One region of the Labrys sp. 22185 genome, then DNA from elsewhere that is predicted to be linked to it. Evidence: riboswitches for the same ligand, from Rfam matches in the RefSeq annotation. Region 1 holds a riboswitch; each other region holds the start of a gene.
What was found. A riboswitch is a leader RNA that binds a small molecule or an ion and turns the genes downstream of it on or off. The one in region 1 is predicted to bind cobalamin.
Positions count from the first base shown of each region.

Region 2: linked by a shared signal. The riboswitch ahead of ACTJKX_RS17965 (ribonucleoside-diphosphate reductase subunit alpha) and the one ahead of ACTJKX_RS11570 (CbtB domain-containing protein) in region 1 are both predicted to bind cobalamin.
Region 3: linked by a shared signal. The riboswitch ahead of bluB (5,6-dimethylbenzimidazole synthase) and the one ahead of ACTJKX_RS11570 (CbtB domain-containing protein) in region 1 are both predicted to bind cobalamin.

Region 1 covers NZ_JBQEPH010000004.1:343,998-347,266, forward strand. Annotated here, with positions in the region: gene ACTJKX_RS11560 (J domain-containing protein) at 1-356, opposite strand, end outside; gene ACTJKX_RS11565 (CbtA family protein) at 827-1,597, opposite strand; gene ACTJKX_RS11570 (CbtB domain-containing protein) at 1,616-1,828, opposite strand; cobalamin riboswitch at 1,859-2,005, opposite strand; gene ACTJKX_RS11575 (histidine phosphatase family protein) at 2,043-2,597, shown strand; gene ACTJKX_RS11580 (UDP-glucose dehydrogenase family protein) at 2,715-3,269, shown strand, end outside.
Region 2 covers NZ_JBQEPH010000008.1:226,653-229,921, forward strand. Annotated here, with positions in the region: gene metE (5-methyltetrahydropteroyltriglutamate--homocysteine S-methyltransferase) at 1-1,579, shown strand, start outside; cobalamin riboswitch at 1,682-1,900, shown strand; gene ACTJKX_RS17965 (ribonucleoside-diphosphate reductase subunit alpha) at 2,009-3,269, shown strand, end outside.
Region 3 covers NZ_JBQEPH010000001.1:45,505-48,773, forward strand. Annotated here, with positions in the region: gene ACTJKX_RS00225 (cupin domain-containing protein) at 282-902, opposite strand; cobalamin riboswitch at 1,039-1,218, shown strand; gene bluB (5,6-dimethylbenzimidazole synthase) at 1,262-1,999, shown strand; gene ACTJKX_RS00235 (TerB family tellurite resistance protein) at 2,047-2,682, shown strand; gene ACTJKX_RS00240 (hypothetical protein) at 2,675-3,269, opposite strand, start outside.

The DNA.
Region 1 (3,269 bases):
CCGTGATCCTCGTCGAAGAAACCGAAGCCGTCATGGATCTCGGGGCCGGGTTGCGGCCCTTCGCCGCGCTTCTTGGCCCAGGGATTGACCCCCATCGTCCAGGTCGGGCGATGGCCGGTGGCGGCATCGCGCTGATAGGCGCTCACCGAGTCGTCCGGCAGGCCGGCGAAATAATTGTAGGTCTTGTTGTAGTCGCGCACATGTTCCAGGCAAAAATGCCAGAACTGGCCTTCGCGGTTGCGCCCCTTGGGCGCGCGAAATTCGCCGGCGTTCCGACAACCGGCATGTTCGCATAGCCGTACGCTCGCCGGCTGGACCTCTTCGGCCCTTGGGCGCACCCGGATGCGATCAAACAAGGGCGAGTCCAGATCCATAATGACACACTATGCGAGGGTGAACACAAATGGGCAAGCGCGAGCTTGGACGCAAGAGCGTTTTGTAACTTGAACGAAGCACATCAAATCGCAAAAACGCTTCAGCCAATCCATGGGAATGGCTTGGAACCAGAAAGCGAGAGCAACCAAGCGTTCATAGCTGAGCACGCTTTGCCCTGGGGTTAATCAAGGCGAAATGCCGCTGCAGAATTTGAAATATGGGGTCCGCTGACCCGAAAAAGAAAGAGGCCGCCCAAATGGCGGCCCAAGTCTTAGGGAGGAAACGCCCAAGGAGGGCAGTGGGGGAGCGCAAAGGCGCATCCGCCACGCCCCTAAAGTGATCCTCATCGGTTCATTTCGCAAGTGCGAAATGAAATAAATTTTGAAAACCGGCCTGAAATCGGGCCAGTGTTGTAAAAATGCGACGTTTGACGCGGTTGACCGGCCTCTTTTCAGCGGCGAGCGGGGGCCTGCAGCAGTTTCTGTGCTGCAATGCCGAAGGCGATCCCCAGCGTCGCCCACAGCACGGCATGGATGCCGAGTGAGGCGATACGGAACTTCCACAACACCGTGGCCGAAAAATCAGCCGGGATGTCGTTGACCGTTGGCAAGATCTGCATGGCCACCACCATCACCACCAGATAGGCTGCCGCCCCCACGAGGTTGGCGTTCCAGCGGCCGAGGCTGGCGGCGAGCCGGTTCGCGGTGCCCAGCGCCGCCGCCATCGTCACGAGGGACAGCAGGATCAAGCCGAAATAGAAGGCGGTGCGCAGGCCGATCGTGTCGGGATTGCCGACGGCCGGTGGATTGGCGGGATATTTAATCTGCGGCACCACCATGATGGCGGCAAAGCCGATGACGGCGATCAATCCGGCGGTTGCGCGCGGGCTGAGGCTGCCGATCCGGCCCTGCGCGAAGGCAAAGATCAGGGCGAAGATGCCGCCGAGCGCTGCGCCATAGACGACCATGCCTGTGACGAGCCCGTAGCTGGCCTGGACCGGCCGGCTGACCGGCTCTTCCTCGTGTTCATGGGCTGCGGTCGTCTGCGCAGCGCCGGGAGCCGGCGCAGCTGTCGGAGCGGGCGCCGGCTCGGATGCGTGGCTTTCCTCGAAAGCGATGGCTGCGTCGACCTGGGGTTCACCGAACACCCAGGCGAAGCCAGACGCAAACAGTCCGGCCAGGATGCCGATCAGCATCCCCCGGATCAAAAGCGATCTAACCATGTCGTGTGTCCAAGCGCCCTAGTGGCAGGGGAAGCCGAGCAGATGGCGAGCGTCATGCACGAATTCGTGGATGTAGACGCCGGGAATAAGCGAGGTTGCGCCCTGTTCGGCGCCGACGAAATAGATGGCGAGCACGGCCAGGAGCACGGTGAAGAGCGCCCAGGGCAGGATCTCGCGGACCGGGATGGCGATCGGCTGCTGGGCGACGGGTGCCAGAGTTGCGGTGGTCATGAAAAGCTCCTTGGGATTACGCGTCCCGTTACGAGTCATGCTGCCTTGGAAGAGGTCTGACTTCCGGATTGACGCCGCAGCGCCGCCGTTCACAGTGGCGCGACCGTGCCGGAATTCCACCGGCTTCCCACCCTTGGCAAAGCTCTTCCATAAGAGCCCAAGTCACGGATATGTCAATATTCCGGAAGCGACTTTATCTTGGGGAAATGCCTTCATGACGCCACGCCTGACCCTGCTGTGCCATGGCGCGACGCCCACACTGCGTGCGGCGGGGTTTCCGCTCGACGAGGCGCTCGACGCAAGGGGGGCACAGGCGGCCCGGGACCTGCAGTGGCGTTTTGCCAAGGCGACCCGCATCCTGAGCAGTCCGGCGCTCAGGGCCCGCCAGACGGCGCAGGCCCTCGGCTTCGAACCCGAGATCAACGAGGCACTGCGCGAATGCGACCATGGCCGCTGGTCGGGGCTTGGCCTGGAGGCGGTGGCCGCCGCCGAGCCCGAAGCGCTTGGGGCGTGGCTGACCGATCCGCAGGCCTGCCCGCATGGCGGAGAGAGCATTGCGGCCCTGATCGCGCGGGTCGGCGCCTGGCTCGATGGCGAGCGGTTCGAGGGCTTCACGCTGGCCGTTACCCATGCCTCGGTGTTGCGCGCGGCGATCATTCATGCCCTCGGCAGCGAGCCTCGTTCCTTCTGGCGCATCGAGGCCGCTCCGCTGGCGCGCGCCGATCTCAGGCCTTCTGCCCGCGGCTGGTCGCTGCGGCTGGAGACATAGAGGCGCTCCGGCTGGGCCTTCCCGCAGTGCTGCTTTTCCTTTTTCGTCATTGGCATGTCGCCGGGCCTTTTGTAGACACGCCTCTGACGGGTTAGTCGCCCAAACAGGATTGATGTCATGCGCGTTGCAATGATCGGTACGGGTTATGTCGGCCTGGTGACGGGGGCGTGCCTCGCCGATTTCGGCCATGTCGTCACCTGCGTCGACAAGGATCCGGCCAAGATCGAGGGCCTGCTGGCCGGCCGCATGCCGATCTACGAGCCGGGCCTGGAGGATCTGGTGGCGCGCAATGTGCGCGAGAAGCGCCTGTCCTTCACCACCGAGCTCGCCCCCGCCGTGCGCGATGCAGCCGTGGTGTTCCTGGCCGTCGGCACGCCCTCGCGCCGCGGCGACGGCCATGCGGACCTGTCCTATGTCTATGGCGCGGTACGCGAGATCGCCGCGGCGGTCGAGGGCTTCACGGTGGTGGTGACCAAGTCGACCGTGCCGGTCGGCACTGGGGACGAGGTCGAGCGGCTGATCCGCGAGGTCCGGCCCGACGCCGATGTCCGCGTGGTCTCAAACCCCGAATTCCTACGCGAAGGGGCGGCGATCGAGGATTTCAAGCGCCCCGACCGCATCGTGGTCGGCACCGAGGACGAACGGGCCAAGGAGGTGATGGCCGAGGTCTAT
Region 2 (3,269 bases), on a different contig from region 1:
TTTCGGCGGCCTCGGCGACAATCTCGACCTGGCACTCGGCCTGCCCAGCGCCGGCCTGCATCTCGATCTCGTCAGGGCGCCCGCGCAGTTGCGACAGGCGGTCGAACGGGCACCGGCGGACAAGGTGCTGTCGCTGGGCGTGATCGACGGGCGCAATGTCTGGCGGAGCGACCTGACCGCCTTGCTGGATCGCATCGAGCCGGCAGTTGCAGCCCTCAGGCCCAACCGCGTCGTCCTCGCCCCGAGCTGTTCCCTGCTCCACGTTCCCTACGATATCGAGGCCGAGAGCGCGTTCGATCCCGAACTCCGCAGCTGGCTGGCCTTCGCCGTCCAGAAGATCGGCGAGCTGAAAACCTTGTCGACAGCCCTGGTCGACGGGCGGCGGGCCGTCGCTGATGAGCTCGCCCAATCGGACGCAACAGCTGCGGCCCGCCGCGTATCCGCCCGTATACACGATACTGGCGTCGCCGCCCGAATGGCCGAGCTCACACCGGCCATGGGCGAGCGGCAACATCCCTATCCGCTGCGTCGCCGGGCCCAGGAGTGGCTCGGTCTGCCGCCCTTCCCCACCACGACCATCGGCTCCTTCCCGCAGACCGGCGCCGTGCGCAAAGCGCGCGCCGACCATGCCAAGGGCCTGATCGGCGATGCCGATTATTACGACTTCCTGCGCGAGGAGACCAGGCAGGCAATCGCCTGGCAGGAGAAGATCGGCCTCGACGTGCTGGTGCATGGCGAATTCGAACGCAACGACATGGTGCAGTATTTCGGCGAGCAACTGGCCGGCTACGCCTTCACCAAGCATGGCTGGGTCCAGAGCTATGGCTCGCGCTGCGTGCGCCCGCCGATCATCTATGGCGATGTCTCGCGTCCCAGGGCCATGACGGTGGAATGGGCACGCTTCGCACAATCCCTGACCAAGCGCCCGGTCAAGGGCATGCTGACCGGACCGGTCACCATGCTGCAATGGTCCTTCGTGCGGGACGACCTCGAGCGCGAGCAGGTCTGCCGGCAGATCGCCCTCGCCTTGCGCGACGAGGTCGGCGATCTGGAACGGGCCGGTATCCGCATCATCCAGATCGACGAGCCGGCCATTCGCGAAGGCCTGCCGCTCAGGCACGCCGAAAAGGAGGCCTATCTCGCCTGGGCCGTCGCCTGTTTCCGTCTCGCCGCCTCGGGGGTCGACGATGCCACGCAGATCCATACCCATATGTGCTATTCGGAATTCAACGACATCATCCATGCCATTGGCGGCCTGGACGCGGACGTGATCTCGATCGAGACTGATCGGTCCAGAATGGAGCTGCTCGATGCATTCCGGGCCTATCGCTACCCCAACGAGATCGGGCCCGGCGTCTATGACATCCACTCTCCCCGCTGCCCCACCGTGGCTGAAATGCGCGACCTTCTTGCCAAGGCGCGGGAGCGGATCGCCGGCGACCAGCTCTGGGTCAACCCCGATTGCGGCCTGAAAACCCGAAGCTGGGACGAGGTCCGCCCCGCCCTCGTCAACATGGTTGCCGCCGCCCGTATACTTCGTGAAGAGATCGCTCCGGCGAGAGTGGCGACATCCGCCTGAAAAAGTATGCCGGGGCACGAATTTTGTGCCCCGGCATCCTCTGTCCCCATTGAACAAAAGGGCGATACACACCATCTATTGACACATAGACACCAAAGCATACTAGATACGGTATTCACAGGTCGTCGGATTCGCTTCCGGCGCTAAGAGGGAATCCGGTAGGCCTTAGGGCAAAGCCGGGGCTGCCCCCGCAACTGTAAGCGGAGAGCGGCTGTCGATTGGCCACTGGCCGAGAGGTGGGTTTACCCCGCCCTCCCCGGGAAGGCAGGCAGTCCGCAACGACCCGCGAGCCAGGAGACCTGCCTGTGGATGCGTATCGTTTCCTCGGGCGGGGTGCCCCGACGGATCGCCTTGCTCGCGGCGCATCATCCTGCGTCGGCGCGGAATGCGCTCCTCGGCCCAAGCCTCCAACATATTGGGGTTTGCCGAATGTCTCTTGATCTCGAAACTGCTACGACCACAAAGACGCCTTTTCTCGCTGCCAGCGCCGACAGGGCGAAGCCGGCCTCGGAACCGGGCTACCAGGTCATCCGCCGCAATGGCAGCGTCACGCCTTTCGATGCCTCGAAGATCACGGTGGCCCTGACCAAGGCCTTTCTCGCCGTCGAAGGCCATTCGGCCGCCGCCTCGCGCCGGGTACATGACATCGTCGCCGACCTCACCGCCCAGATCGTCGCCGGCCTGACCCGCCGCGCCGATATAGGCCGAACCTTCCATATCGAGGATATCCAGGACCAGGTGGAACTCGCTTTGATGCGCGGCGAGCACCACAAGGTGGCGCGCGCCTATGTGCTCTATCGCGAACAGCACGCCCAGGAACGAGCCCTGGAGCGCGCCGCCAAGGCGGAGGCACAGGCCGGCACTACCCCTGCTTTGCGCATGAAGACGGCGGAGGGTTCCCTGCTGCCGCTCGACCACGCGCGCCTCGCCGCCCTGGTGCTCGAAGCCTGTGCAGGCCTTGCCGACACCAACGCCGAAACGGTGCTGAACGAGACGCAGCGCAACCTCTATGACGGCATCAGCCAGGACGAACTGGCGCTGGCGCCGATCCTCGCCGCCCGCACCCTGATCGAGACCGAACCCGATTATGCCAAGGTCAGCGCCCGGCTGCTCAATGACAAGCTGCGCCGCGAAGCCCTCACCTTCGTCGCGGGCCGTCCCGACCAGGCGACGCAGGCCGAGATGGCGAGCCGCTACGCCGAATATTTCCACGATTATGTCCGTGTCGGCATCGCCAACGAACTGCTCGATCCGGAACTCGGTCGCTTCGACCTCGCCCGCCTTGCAGCCTCCCTCAAGCCCGAGCGCGACTTGCAGTTCGACTATCTCGGCCTGCAGACGCTCTATGACCGCTATTTCCTGCATGTGCGCGGCACGCGTTTCGAGCTGCCACAGGCCTTCTTCATGCGCGTGGCCATGGGCCTGGCCCTACGCGAAATCGACCGGGAAGCCCGCGCCATCGAGTTTTACGATCTTCTGTCCTCCTTCGACTTCATGGCCTCGACGCCCACCCTGTTCAATTCCGGAACGCTGCGCGCCCAGCTCTCCTCCTGCTTCCTGACCACCGTGTCCGACGACCTCGAAGGCATCTTCAAGGCGGTGAAGGACAACGCGCTGCTCGCCAAATATTCCGGTGGCCTCGGTAATGACTGGAGCAATGTGCGTGGGCTCGGCGCCCATATCAAAGGCA
Region 3 (3,269 bases), on a different contig from region 1:
CATGGATGGCCCGTGCCGGGCTCATTCTCAGTTCTGACATCCGCATCATTCAAGAGACTTGAATTCATGTCAAGTTACTTGAATGATGGTTTGAGGGATTCTTGAAAAGCCGACGGCACAGAGCCTGGAGAAGAAGTGCTTATGTCATCCCCGGCGGGACCAAAGGCCCCGGGAAGGGGATCCAGGGCCAGGGGCTCCATTTTTGCCCCTGGATTCTCTTCCCGCCGCCTTCGGCGGCGCCGGGAATGGCAGAGGTGTTTTATTGGCTCCTCGAGGTTTCCTCAGAAGGTGGCGGGCGTGTTGACCCAGAAGATGCTGGCGCGCTCGGTTCCGGTGTTGCGATACCAGTGCGGCAGTTCGGACTTGAACACGAACGTATCGCCGACGGAGAGCTTGAAGGTGCGCTCGCCGACCATCAGCTCCACGGTTCCGGCCAGCACATAGCCGACTTCCTCGCCCTGGTGCTGGATCGGCCCGGCGCTCTCGCCGCCGGCTTCGATATGGTGGATGTTGCACTGGAGAAGATGGCCGGGCGAATAGGGGATCACCCGTTCCAGCGAAATGCCTTCGCCGCGCCGGAGCGGGTCCAGCGAGATCAGCGGGCGCGTGCCGGCGCGAAAGACGATGCCCTCCTCGCTGTCTGATTCCTCGAACATCCAGCCGATATTGGTACCGAGCACCTCGACCAGGCGATGCAGCATGGGCAGGGAGGGGGAGGCCTTGCCGTTCTCGATCTTGGACAGCAGGCTTTCCGAGCACTCCGCGGCCGTGGCCAGGGCCTTTAGCGTCAAGCCCCTCGTCTGCCGGGCCAGGCGAAGGCGGGTGCCGAGCCGCACGGGATTGGCCTGTTCCAGGGGATCGGGCTGATCGCCGGCGCGCCGTTTGAGATCGATTTTGTTCATTCAGAGATTGCCAGGATGCCTATCGCCCGAGGGCCTGGCTGGCGATTCTAGGCCACAAGCCCGTGCCCTGTCCACTTTGCCGCCCGTCGACCGGTATGGCCGTCCCGCACGGCTGGGCAGCCGGCGTCTCCCATGCTACATCCGTAAGACCTTCGGTGCCCGCTTGCGGGAGAATCGGGAATGCGGTTTGAGGCCGCGACGTGCCCAACGCTGTAAGGGGGACTATCCGGGCAGGTTTCAGCCACTCGCTCTGCGGGGAAGGCGTCCGGGTGGGTGGATCCCGAGTCAGAAGACCGGCCGGAGGCGATAGATCGGCGTGCGCGGACGGCGCGGCGATTGCCATCGCAAGGGGAATGACGATGGACCCATCCAACGAGGCGCTCGCGCCCTCGGGGCCGTTCTCGCCGGCCGAACGTGAAGCCGTCTATCGCGCTATCTTCACCCGGCGGGACGTTCGCAGCCAGTTCAGCCCGCAGCCTGTGCCTGATGATGTCCTCGCCCGCATCCTCACGGCCGGGCATCACGCGCCCTCGGTCGGCTTCATGCAGCCCTGGAGTTTTCTCGTGCTGCGCTGCCCCGAAACCCGGCGCAAGGTGCAGGCTCTCTTCGAGGAAGCCAATGCCGAGGCCGTGGCAATGTTCCCGCCTGAAAAGCAGGCGCAATATCGCGCGCTGAAGCTGGAAGGCATCATCGATGCGCCGGTCAATCTATGCATCACCTGCGATCCCGACCGCGCCGGCCCGGTGGTGCTTGGCCGCACCCATGACATGGCGATGGACCGTTATTCCACCGTCTGCGCGGTGCAGAATATCTGGCTGGCTGCACGGGCCGAGGGGGTCGGGGTCGGCTGGGTCAGTATCGTCGATCCGGCGCGCCTGCGTGAGGCGCTGGGCATTCCCGAGCGGGTGGTTCCGGTTGCCTATCTGTGCCTGGGCTATGTGCACGAAGCCTATGCCCGACCCGAATTGGAGGTGAAGGGCTGGCGCCAGCGCCTGCCGCCGGAGGCTGTGCTGAGCTTCGACGGCTGGGACGGCCGGCAGCCCGGCCATCCCTTGCTCGCCGCCATGCGGGCCGCTATGGGAGATGCAGGTTCATAGGATGGCTGGCGCAGGATGCGCACTGTCCCGATCGGATGAGACGGCCGATGGATTTCCTGCGTAAGAATGCGATCTGGATCATTGCTTTGCTGATCACCAGCCTGGTCTTGCTGGAGGGGCCGAGGGCGATCCTGATCGGAGCGTTTGTGGCCGCCGTCGTCGGCCTGTTCTGGCTGTTGCGCGGCAAGGCCCGCAAGCCGGCGGCAGCACGCCGGCTCGAGGCCGTGCCGAAGGTGGTTCCCCTCCCGCTCGACCGGGGCGCCGACACGGTCCGGCCTCAGGCGCTGGAGCGTGTCTCGCTCAAGGCCATCGATGATCCCAGGCTCGCTGCCGTCGTCCTGATGATCCAGCTCGTCCGCACCAATGGGTTGCTGACCCGGGCCGAACGGGACACCATCCTCGCCCTGATGAGCGACCCGCTCGGGATCGGCGACCGCGAGCGTATCTATGAGCAGGCCTTGCAATTGACGGATCGCGGCCGGGTGTTCACGCCGGTTGCCGAAGAATTGGTGCCGCTTTTCCGCGCCCGCCTGTCTTTGCCCGAGCGCCAGCAGCTCATCGACATGCTGACCGAGGTCGCCAATGCCTATGGCGAGGCCAGCGATTTGCAGCGCGAGGCGATCGTTCGCCTGAAGCGGCACCTGCTCGCGCCGGATGCCGCAGCCGGGCGCTCGCTCAATTGAAATAGAAGGCGTAGCTCGCGACGTCGCCGCCGAAGATGCGCGTGGCCTGTCCCCAGGCCTCGGCATCCATCACCTTGCCATTGTCGAGGAAGGGGAGGGCCCCCGGGCCGGTGATCCACAGCACCAGGTCGAAGTTGCCGGGCTGCTCGAACACCCTGGCGAGATTGATGCCCTTGGCGAAGCGCCAATGCGGCATCAAGAGCTTACCGTCCAGCACCTCGTCGACCTGCCCGAGCAGCGCGAGCCACGAGTCGATGCGCTCCTGCGTCACTTCGAGGGAGGGGAGCACGCCGCTCTTTTGCCGTGGGCCGGGAAGCCATTCGTGGTCGTCGTCGGTTTCCTTGGCGATCAGCGCCCAGGTCTCGCGATTGAGCCGGATTACCGTCTTGAAATGACCGCGTACCTCCAGCCACATCGCCTTGTCGGACACCGGCCAGTCTATGGTGTGCACCAGGCTGATCAGGTCGGCGATGGCATCGGTGTCGCGCTTGCTGGTGCCGAACAGGGTCATGCCCAGTCCGTCGTCGCCATCGACGCCATTGGCCTTGGCAAGGCCGCTGACGGCGCGCGGAAACAGGCTGCCGAAG